One region of the Halomonas sp. AOP7-B1-5 genome, then DNA from elsewhere that is predicted to be linked to it. Evidence: predicted binding sites of a transcription regulator. Region 1 holds the regulator's gene; the other holds the start of a gene.

Region 1 (5,080 bases):
TCGGTATCAATCTCGATCCAGCCAGTTTGGCTAGGTGGCAGCTCAGCTAGCGTTGGCGTTCGCATGATGCCCCTCTTCTACAGCCGGAGGTAATGGCGCGTTCATGGCGGCGACGACCACTGGCCGCAAGCGACGTACCAGATCACGCACGGTGACCTGTTCTTGATAATCTTTAGCCGCAATATCCCGTAGAGCATCCAGACCCGACAAGGTAAAGATGACGGTACCCAGCATAAAGTGTAGCCGCCAGAAGCGTTCTGAATCAGGAAGATCCGGCGTGGCCTGGCGGACCAGCTCAGTAAAGCGCGCGAACACCTCGCCATACTGCTCTTGAATATGACGCCGCAAATGCCCTTGAGCCTGGCTATAGGCCAGCCCGAGCAAGCGCATAAACACTTTTAGACTATTGCGCTCAGCGGGCACTGCCAGCACCGTTGTTGCCATGGTTTCGAGCAGTTCCTCCAACGGGATATGGCTATCGGTATAGCGAGCTTCTAGCTCGTCGAGCGCAGTATGAAAGCGCAGAGTGAAGGGATCCAGATAGCGTGAGAAGACCGCCTGAATCAAGGCTTTTTTAGAGCCAAAGTGATAGTTGACGGCCGCTAAATTGACCCGGGCTTTGCTAGTGATGTTGCGCAGCGACGTTTCAGCAAAACCACGCTCTGCAAACAGCACCTCAGCGGTATCAAGAATACGCGACACCGTATCAGATTGTGCCATTTCGGCCTCCAGAAAAACGAGTGTTTAAAACATGCCGAAATAGTATGCCATAACCCTAACGGGCTCAATCCTAGATACGAGAAGCTCCTGTAATCGATGAGAAAACTCATTAAAGTTAATTCAAACACCTCATCGCTGAATTGGGGTCGGCTGACGTTTGAGCCTAGCCGTTAGCCAAATGACGCCAGGTCCTTGTCTAACCTCTATTAAGCACTATTTTTATCCGTGTACTGGACAGAGGAACATACTGTATACTTAAACACATATTGTTCAAGCAGGCAGATACCGACTGTCTTTTATCGTTTATGGAGTTTGGTATGTCTCGACCACTCACAGCACGTCAACAGCATGTTTTTGATTTTATCGTAAAAACCATGGGTGAATTCGGATATCCACCCACTCGCGCAGAAATTGCCAAAGCGCTAGGGTTTAAATCGCCCAATGCTGCTGAAGAGCATTTGCGCGCGCTTGAGCGCAAGGGTGTGATCCGCATTATTCGCAATACATCACGCGGGATTCGTCTGCCTAACCAGGATGTTCAGGAAGTGAGCGATTCGCCTGCTCCTGTGGCGGCCAATAGTGATCTTCCCCCGGCCGGCTTGCCCGTTATTGGCGAAGTTGCCGCGGGCAGCCCCATCTTGGCGGCTGAACACATTGACCGCTACTGCCCGCTGCCAGCAGAGTACTTCACGCCCAAGGCCGACTACCTGCTGCGTGTGCGCGGCCTGTCGATGAAGGATGTTGGCATTCTTGAAGGCGACTTGCTGGCAGTGCATCGCACTGACCGCGTACGTGACGGGCAGATCGTTGTCGCGCGCCTGGAAGATGAAGTTACCGTGAAGCGCTTTAAGCGTCAGGGCCATCAGGTAACGTTAATGGCCGAAAACGCTGATTTTGCCCCTATCGAAATCGACTTGCGCACTCAGTCACTGGATATTGAAGGCGTCGGGGTGGGCGTTATCCGGGGCGGCAACGGTCAAGCACTCGGCTAATGTACCGCTTGTGGTGAGTTGGCGGCAGAGCATCGTGTTAAGAACATAATTTCTTAAGAACATAATTTCTTAAGAACAGAGAATACAGCGTCTTGATAGCCTTCAAGCGGGTGGCCATTTCCATGGCCACCCGCTTTTTTTTGGCTTAAACGCAACTACGGGCGTTTAGCTAAATACCACTGTCTTATTACCGTGAATCAATACGCGGTCTTCCAGGTGCCAGCGCAGGCCACGTGCCAGCACGGCTTTTTCCACATCGCGGCCAAAACGAACCAAATCAGTGGGTGTATGGCAATGGCTCACGCGATGGATATCCTGCTCGATAATCGGCCCCGCATCCAGCTCCTCGGTCACATAGTGACAGGTCGCACCAATCAGTTTTACACCGCGCTCATAGGCCTGATGATAAGGCTTGGCACCCGCAAAAGAGGGCAAGAAGCTGTGGTGAATATTGATCACCTGACCGGCATACCGCTCGCATAGTGACGGCGGCAGAATCTGCATATAACGTGCCAGCACGATGCAATCCGCGCGCGCATGATCGATATGCTCTTTCACTTGGGCAAACGACGCTTCTTTATTGTTCGGATCAACCGGCACATGGTGATAAGGAATACCATACCACTCGGCGATTGAACGCATGTCTTCGTGATTGGAAATCACACCGGCGATATCGCAATCCAGCTCACCCGCCTGCCAGCGATACAGCAGATCCACCAGGCAATGGGACTCACGCGAGACCATCAGTACCACCCGACGGCGCTTTTGAGTATCGACCAGCGACCATTGCATAGAAAACTCTTGAGCGATCGGTTCAAAGGCACTGCGCAACGTTTCAGCGGACATCCCTAGTGAATCAGCCAATATTTCGTAACGCATAAAAAACCGGCCCGTTTGCAAGTCAGAGTGCTGGCTGGCTTCGGTAATCGAACCGCCCTGCTGAGCTATAAAACTTGATACACGAGCAACAATGCCTACCTGATCAGGGCAGGAAACGACCAAACGATAATAATGAGACATACGGGATACTCTTTGATCTGCGAAATACTTTTGACGTAATGCAGTAGTTAGCTCAATGGATCATACAAAGGATAATGCCAAAGGCAGTTCAACGGCGCAGCGAACAGACCTATCACTGCGCCGACAATAAAGACCGCCTAGTGTACCGGAACACCTTTCACGAAGCACCGGCCGCATATGCCATGGTCATTGTTAGCCGCCCCTGCCTTCCCGTATAGTTAAGGCATTACTTTTTAGGCTTTTCATAACTGATGCATCCACCACGCGTTCAACTTCGTCCCCGCCGTCGCCCTCCTCTGCGCCTACTGCCGCTGGGTGGGTGTGGTGAAATCGGCATGAATCTAACGCTATATGGATACGACGATCATTGGATCGCGGTCGACTGCGGCATGATGATTCGCCAGGATCTGCCCAATTCACCACTTCAGGTGCCCAATCTGGATACCCCGGAGGCCCTGGGCATCACTCCCCAGGCGCTATTTATCACCCATGGCCACGAAGACCATATTGGCGCGGTTGCCTGGCTATGGCCCAAGTGGAACTGTCCAATTTATGCAACGCCGCTAGCCGCAGGCCTGTTACGCTTAAAATTCGCCGAACATCAGTTAAGCAGTACGGCCATCAAGGTAATCGAGCCCGGCGAAGCAATGGAAAGCACGCCGTTTTCGGTACGCTACATGCCTCTGACCCATTCGATTCCTGAAAGCTGCGCGCTGATGATACTGATTGGCGGCTACCGCGTACTGCATACCGGTGACTGGAAGCTGGATCCTAACCCCCTTATTGGTGACCCCATTAATGCGGCCCATTTTCGGGCGCTCGCCCCGGTTGATTTAGTGGTTGGGGATTCAACTAACGCTCCTCTGCCGGGTCACTCGGGCAGTGAAGGCGATGTGGCTAAAGCGCTGTCTAAAACCTTGGGCGAATGCAAGGGCCGCGTGGTGGTCTCCTGCTTTGCAAGCAACCTAGCGCGAGTATTAGCCATTGGCCGGGCGGCGCACCAGTGTGGACGCCGAATTAGTTTAATGGGTCGCTCAATGGAGCGGATGGTGGGTATTGCACGAGGCCTTGGCTATATGGATGACTTGCCAGCCCTCGTTCCATCGCATGATCTTGGCTATTTACCTCCAGATGAAGTGGTCATTATCGCTACAGGCAGCCAGGGTGAACCGCGTGCAGCCCTGCAAAGGCTTGCTCAGGGGCGCCATCCGTTTATTGACCTTGAGCCCGGCGATAACGTTATTTTCTCCGCCAAAACCATTCCGGGTAACGAACGCCCAATTGAGCAGCTAAAACGGCGTCTAAAGCAGTTAGGGGTGACGATTTTTGATGAGATAAATCACCCGGAGCTGCATGCTACCGGGCACCCGGCGCAGGAAGAACTAATCAAGTTTTATCAGTGGGTACGGCCAAAACACCTTATCCCGGTACACGGCGAGGCTCGCCATCAGCAGGCGCATCAGGCCATTGCCCAAGCCCTTGATATTAGCGCGCCTTTAGCGCCCGTGAATGGCGACATTATCGTGCTGGATGGTCAGGGGCTCCGCTGTGAAGCGCGCCACCCCCAACCACCCTGCATCGTTAATCAAAATAGTGTTGTGCCACATCCAGGCTTGGAAAACGCCAAAGCCACGGCCCGCCGAGGCAGTTTGTACCTTGCGCTACCGGTCACGGCTAGTGAGACAGGCTGGTGGCGCATAGGCCGCCTGATGCTAGATACCAGCAGTGCAAGCCCCCTGGATGAAGATAGCTTTAGTGAATGGCTGGATGATCAGCTTGAGGATATTGAAGCCGATACGTTAGCGGACCTACGCTTTGCGCTTCAGCCGCGCTTGATTCATTGGCTGGCAGAACATATGCAGCATATGCCCGACGTACATTTGCAAATTATGGCGGCCGAAGCGCCCTTATAAATGTAAGCCTTGTTTTAGGGCTAAGCGCTAGCGTTCCAGAGCATAGGCCCGCCCTACGTCCAGCGAGCCGCATCCTGGGTATCGGTGGTGCGCTCTTTTACCCAGTATTCGCCTTGTCCCGAGTGCTCTTTCTTCCAGAATGGCGCTTGGGTCTTTAAAAAATCCATTATGAAGTCGCACGCCTCAAAGGCTTCGCGTCGGTGGGCGCTGGCGACCAGCACACGTACGATCGGGTCGCCTGGCATGAGATACCCAACACGATGAACGATGTACACGGCCTGCAGCGACCAGCGCTGCCAGGCCTGCTCACCAATACTTTCCAGCGTTCGCTCCGTCATGCCCGGATAGTGTTCAAGGGTCAACCCCGTCACATCCGGGGTTTCATTGAAATCACGCACCAAGCCGGTAAAACTCACGACAGCGCCAATGTCGGTA
Region 2 (5,080 bases), on a different contig from region 1:
CCAAGATTACCGGCTGTGCGAGCGGTGGCTTCAACCGAATTGCTGGTACTTACACCGACGATAACCAGCCGCTTGATCTCGCGAGCGTGAAGCCAGCGCTCTAAGCCTGAGTGGGTAAACGCACAGGGTATGTTCTTTTCTACTACGTGCTCTTTAGGTTGCGGGACTAGTGCGGGCTGGAACTCTGCGCCTGGTAACCCCGGCCAAAATGGCGAGTTGGGGGTGCGTGAGATATGGCGTACATGCACTACGGGCCAGCCCGCTTTACGCCATTCAGTGAGCAGGCTCTGAATATTATTTTCGGCATCCGGGTTATTGCGCTCACCGATGGCGGGATCGCTCATTCCTCGCTGCATATCGATGATCACCAGGGCGGCAAATTGATTACTCAAAATACTTCAACCTTCTATACAGCTTGCCTAAAAAGCGTGTGCCCAGCATTAATCCAATGCTGAGTATAACCACTGCCAGCGAACCGTAAGCCACCATTCCGTCCCATGTCCATTGGCTAATCGCCGTGCCCAAGTGCTGAACGAAAAGATACACGCCGATTAAGAAACTACCGGCCCGTACCAAGCCTGCCTCGCTGATGGATAAGGCTGAGTCAGCGCTATCACTGTCATGAATTTTATTGGCCAGAGTTACGGCAGAAAACCACAGTGCGATGCCCACGATGATAGGAATAGCAATGGTGGCCACTAGCCCTGGCAGCCACTGGGTTAGCTCTGCCTCAAAGCTTGGGCTAAACAGCAACGGCGATACGCTAAGTAAAGGATTGATGGCAAGGTAAACGGCGAGCAATCGAATCAGCAAAATAGAAAAAGGTTTCATGGGTTTACCTAACACGCAAAACTTAAGCATAAGCCAACTTTGGCACGAAAGCCCGGTAGCAGATACAACATCGCCCTGATAATTGCTTATCAAGGCGATGAGGCAACACCGTTATATCAAGAGTTATTAGATCGATTGATTAACGATCGCGAATGGCAATAGGTCCAATAGGCGCAACGTTGGGCATGAAGATGGTGACCTCATTAACATCATGCATAGGGGCAACGAAGTCCGCTTTCCAGGAACCGACGCGAGGATTCTTGGAGGGATCATAATTAAAGCCCAGATGCAGGTTATCCGGGGCGACCACGCCACCATCTTGACGCAGCAACGAGAATGACTGGTCACCAAACTCGGCGTAGATCTGCCCATCAATGCGCTCTAGCGGAATGTCTTCGTAAATAAGTTCGCCGGAATAACCGGGGTAGTCGGTCACAAAGCGCACCTCAATATGCAAAACGCCATCCTTGCGCACGGCCTTGTACGGCTCAGCATAGGCGTGGCCACTGGCAGTGGGTGCCTGCTCAGCGTTGAGGGCAAGGGCCGGGCTGCTAGCCACTGCCGCCAGCATTAGACAAGAAAGGCTTAAAAAAGTGGTTCGAAGCTTCATATCTGGCTCTATTCGAGAGTTTCGTAAGTGTCTAACGGCATAGAGCCGCCCGAAGGCGGCTCTTAGGTAATTGCCGTACGTGAGTGTTTACTCGGCGTCTATACCAAAGGCATTCATGCCCGCGCGGAATACGTCGGTGTTGTCGACCCAGTAGTGGCTGTCTGCATCCACTTCGTAGCGGGAAAGCCCTTCTTCTTGCTGAGCGATGTCATAGAAGAACTCAGCACCTGCACCGTGGGCATACAGCGGCACCAGTTCACGGGTGTGGGTGTCGGAGTGCCAACGTACCAGGGGTAGCGCACCGGCGCCCTGATTGACGACCGGGCTATAGGCATTGACGTCAGAATCAGGACCTTGCAGCAGGCCGTTGCCGTGGTCGGTAGTAACAATGATCAGGGTATCGTCCCAGGAGCTGTTGTTTTCTACCCACTCGACAGCCGCTTCAACCGCTTCGTTGAAGTCGATCTGCTCTTCGATGATACGCGGCAGGTTATTGGCATGAGCGGCCCAATCCACAGCGCCGCCTTCAACCATCAGGAAGAAGCCATTGTCGTTGCCGCTTTCGTTGGCGTTAAGCACGTTCAGGGCAGCCCCGGTCAGGGTGGCTAAGCTCGGAGAGGTATCCAGGAAGTTTCCACCGATCACGCCAGGGCGGTTGTATTGAAGGGTCTGAATGTTCTGCACCAAGCCCAGCAGCTTGTCCTTGGGCAGATCGATTTCACCGGCGGCCAGCGCTTCAAAGTCTTCCTTGCTTTCGATAAAGGCATAATCCGTTTCGCCGTCCATCAGGCGCTGGTAGTACTCTTCACCACCGATAAAGCGAAAATCGCTCTCACCGGGGTTATCGACACGCTCGCCTGCCGCATCGTAATAAGGGTGACCTGTACCGATGGCCACAGTGGCAAGGCCGGAATCAACGATTTCGCGGCCAATCGCGCTGTAGTCGTTGCGGCTTACGTTATGGGCCAGGAAACCGGCTGGGGTAGCGTGTGAAATCTGCACGGAAGAGACAACGCCTAGAGCACGGCCGCTTTCAACCGTGTATTCGCCGATATGCTTGAGCGACTCATCGTCGTTGGACCAGTTGATGGCATTGTTGAAAGTCTTCTGGCCGGACGCCAGCGCAGTCGCTGCCGCGGCGCTATCAGTGTAATCGGCGCGGGCATAGTCGTAACCGGCAAAATAGCCTTTGTAGTTACCCAGGCTGCCCTCGTAAACGGTGTCTACCGCTTCGTCGTTCCAAAGCTGGGCTGGCTCAAACGTGACCGTTCCGTCGTCGCTATTGGTGGGCATATTGGAGGTATTCAGCGGATGAGTGGCCATGAAAAGCTGCACATCAAACTCATCGTAAACTTCATGACCTAGCGCGCCATGACGGAAGTAACTTGCTGCGCGGAACGTCTCGATACCGGCACCATCGGTGACCATTAAAATGACATTTTTAGCCGTATCTTCCTGCGCTAATACCGGCGTAACCATGATTGATGCCAGTGCTAACGTAAGTGCATTTCGCTTAAAATTCTTCATTTTCATCCCTTGGCTAAATTTAGCTAACTCGTTATTCGGCTAAGCCTAACGTTCGAAAATGTCATTTCTGTGAATCTGAATTAATAAAATTAATTTTTGCTAATAAATGATTGGCTGCTTTCTACTCACTCAATAACGGGTTATTCAATAACGCCCCGCCTTAGCCATCACTTCGATAATAAATCGCCCAAGGCTTGCACGTTCAGCCACACCGCATATACTGTATATATAAACATATATAACGATAGAGGCAGGCGTATGGCGTCTCTCGGTAAACCATCAGCGCAAACTACCGTGCATAAAGGGCGTGGGGCTACTTATGATCCGCATAACCGCTTTGCGCCAACCCACAGCGTGGCGGAGGACGATGGCTGGTGGCAAGAGGAAGCCTCCACTACGTTGGTCACGGAAGTACGCGAAGAAACCAGTAAAAGTGCACTCTCCTGGAATAAATCGCCCGACCTTCCTTTTGACCGTTCGTTGAACCCTTACCGAGGCTGCGAGCACGGCTGCGTTTACTGCTACGCCCGGCCCTCTCATGCTTACTGGGATCTATCGCCGGGCCTTGATTTTGAAACCAAGCTGATTGCTCGAAACGGCTTGGTAGAGCGTTTGAGCGAAGAGTTTTGCAAGCCAGGCTATGTTTGCCGCCCTATCAATCTCTCGGGCAATACAGATTGCTACCAACCGCTGGAAGCCAAGCGCCAGTTAACGCGCCAGCTGCTTAAGCTTTTATTGGCATGCCGCCACCCGGTCACTATCGTAACCAAAAGCACTCTGGTGCTAAGGGATATTGACCTACTGGCTGAAATGGCGGAATACCGTTTGGTGCGTGTGTTTGTTAGCCTGACCAGCCTGGATGCCAATATGAAGCGCACGCTGGAACCCCGCGCCGCCTCTCCTCAGGCACGCTTAAAAGTCATCCGCGAGCTTAATACCGCAGGCATTCCTGTGGGCACTTTGGTTAGCCCGGTTATTCCAGGGCTTACCGACCACGAAATAGAGCGCATTCTGGAAGCCGCCAGCCGCGCAGGCGCACGAACAGCCACCTGGATGTTGCTACGTTTGCCTCATGAGGTAGCGCCGCTTTTTGAAGCATGGCTTGAAGCTCACTACCCCGAGCGAGCGGCGAAAGTAATGAGCCTGATGCGCCAATGCCGGGGCGGGAAGGCCTATGATGCCCAGTTTGGCAAACGCTTTCGCGGTGAAGGAATTTTTGCCGATATGATCGCCCAGCGTTTCAATCGCGCCAGCCGTCAGTGGAATTTCCAGGCACGCACCGAGCAGGGGCTGAATACCCGAGACTTTCGACCGCCCAATGCCCAAGGCGATCTCTTTTATTAGCGCTTAATAAAAAGGCATCTGATCGGCGTTCTCTGGATAGCAAAGAGTGCCTGACAAATGCCTTGAAGATACTATCTATACATAGCCTTAATTACGCCGCTCACGCAGCTCATTAAGCACCAGTGTGAAAAAGCCTCGGATCTCATCGAGTTTGGGACGCGCTTGTTCAATCAGCGTATCGAACGGCTCCAGTTCGCGCTCCTGAGCTTCTCTCTCGGCCAGCTCATCGCGTATTTCTTCAATAAGCTCGGCTGAATCATCGAGCATGGACTTGAGTTCAGCGGTCGAGGTTGAAACGATCTTTTGATGGGGCGTCATGTTTTTTACCTCAAAGCAGCGTCGTGAATGCGATCAGGATGGCCGGTATGACAATAAATACGCTTAATACCCAAGCGGCCGCCAAAGCTTTTCTTTCTGAAGCTACACGGCCTAACCATTCAGCGCCTTTTACCGGCAGCGGGCGAAGAAACGGAAGTCCGAAAATGACGACTACCGCCAATAGATTAAAGAATAGATGAACCAGAGCGATCTCAAGGGCCAATATGGCCGTGGCGCCGGTTATTGCGGTGGCTGCAAGCAGCGCCGTAAAGGTCGTGCCGATGTTAGTGCCCAAGGTGAAGGGATAAATCTGACGTAATGAGAACGCGCCTGCCCCCGCTAATGGCACCATTAAACTGGTGGTCGTGGATGAGGACTGTACTAAAAATGTTACCACCGCGCCGGAAGCAATACCGGCAACCGGACCACGCCCGATGGCTTTATGCATTA

Evidence for each region. Region 1 encodes LexA, which represses DNA repair genes until DNA is damaged. Its sites were predicted from a motif close to TACTGTNTANNTANACAGTA; they were not measured.
Region 2: ACT3XD_RS07540 (PA0069 family radical SAM protein) is a predicted target of LexA. The motif match lies at 3,187-3,206, and genes of this name have one in related genera.

What each region holds. Positions count from the first base shown of each region.
Region 1 covers NZ_JBQTDC010000024.1:38,198-43,277, forward strand. Annotated here, with positions in the region: gene ACT3XD_RS12550 (L,D-transpeptidase) at 1-65, opposite strand, end outside; gene ACT3XD_RS12555 (TetR/AcrR family transcriptional regulator) at 43-720, opposite strand; gene lexA (transcriptional repressor LexA) at 1,038-1,712, shown strand; gene purU (formyltetrahydrofolate deformylase) at 1,878-2,732, opposite strand; gene ACT3XD_RS12570 (ribonuclease J) at 3,068-4,645, shown strand; gene moaE (molybdopterin synthase catalytic subunit MoaE) at 4,699-5,080, opposite strand, start outside.
Region 2 covers NZ_JBQTDC010000010.1:89,116-94,195, reverse strand. Annotated here, with positions in the region: gene ACT3XD_RS07560 (cysteine hydrolase family protein) at 1-392, opposite strand, end outside; gene ACT3XD_RS07555 (hypothetical protein) at 385-831, opposite strand; gene ACT3XD_RS07550 (hypothetical protein) at 971-1,441, opposite strand; gene ACT3XD_RS07545 (alkaline phosphatase) at 1,529-2,968, opposite strand; gene ACT3XD_RS07540 (PA0069 family radical SAM protein) at 3,227-4,312, shown strand; gene ACT3XD_RS07535 (hypothetical protein) at 4,400-4,630, opposite strand; gene ACT3XD_RS07530 (Na/Pi symporter) at 4,641-5,080, opposite strand, start outside.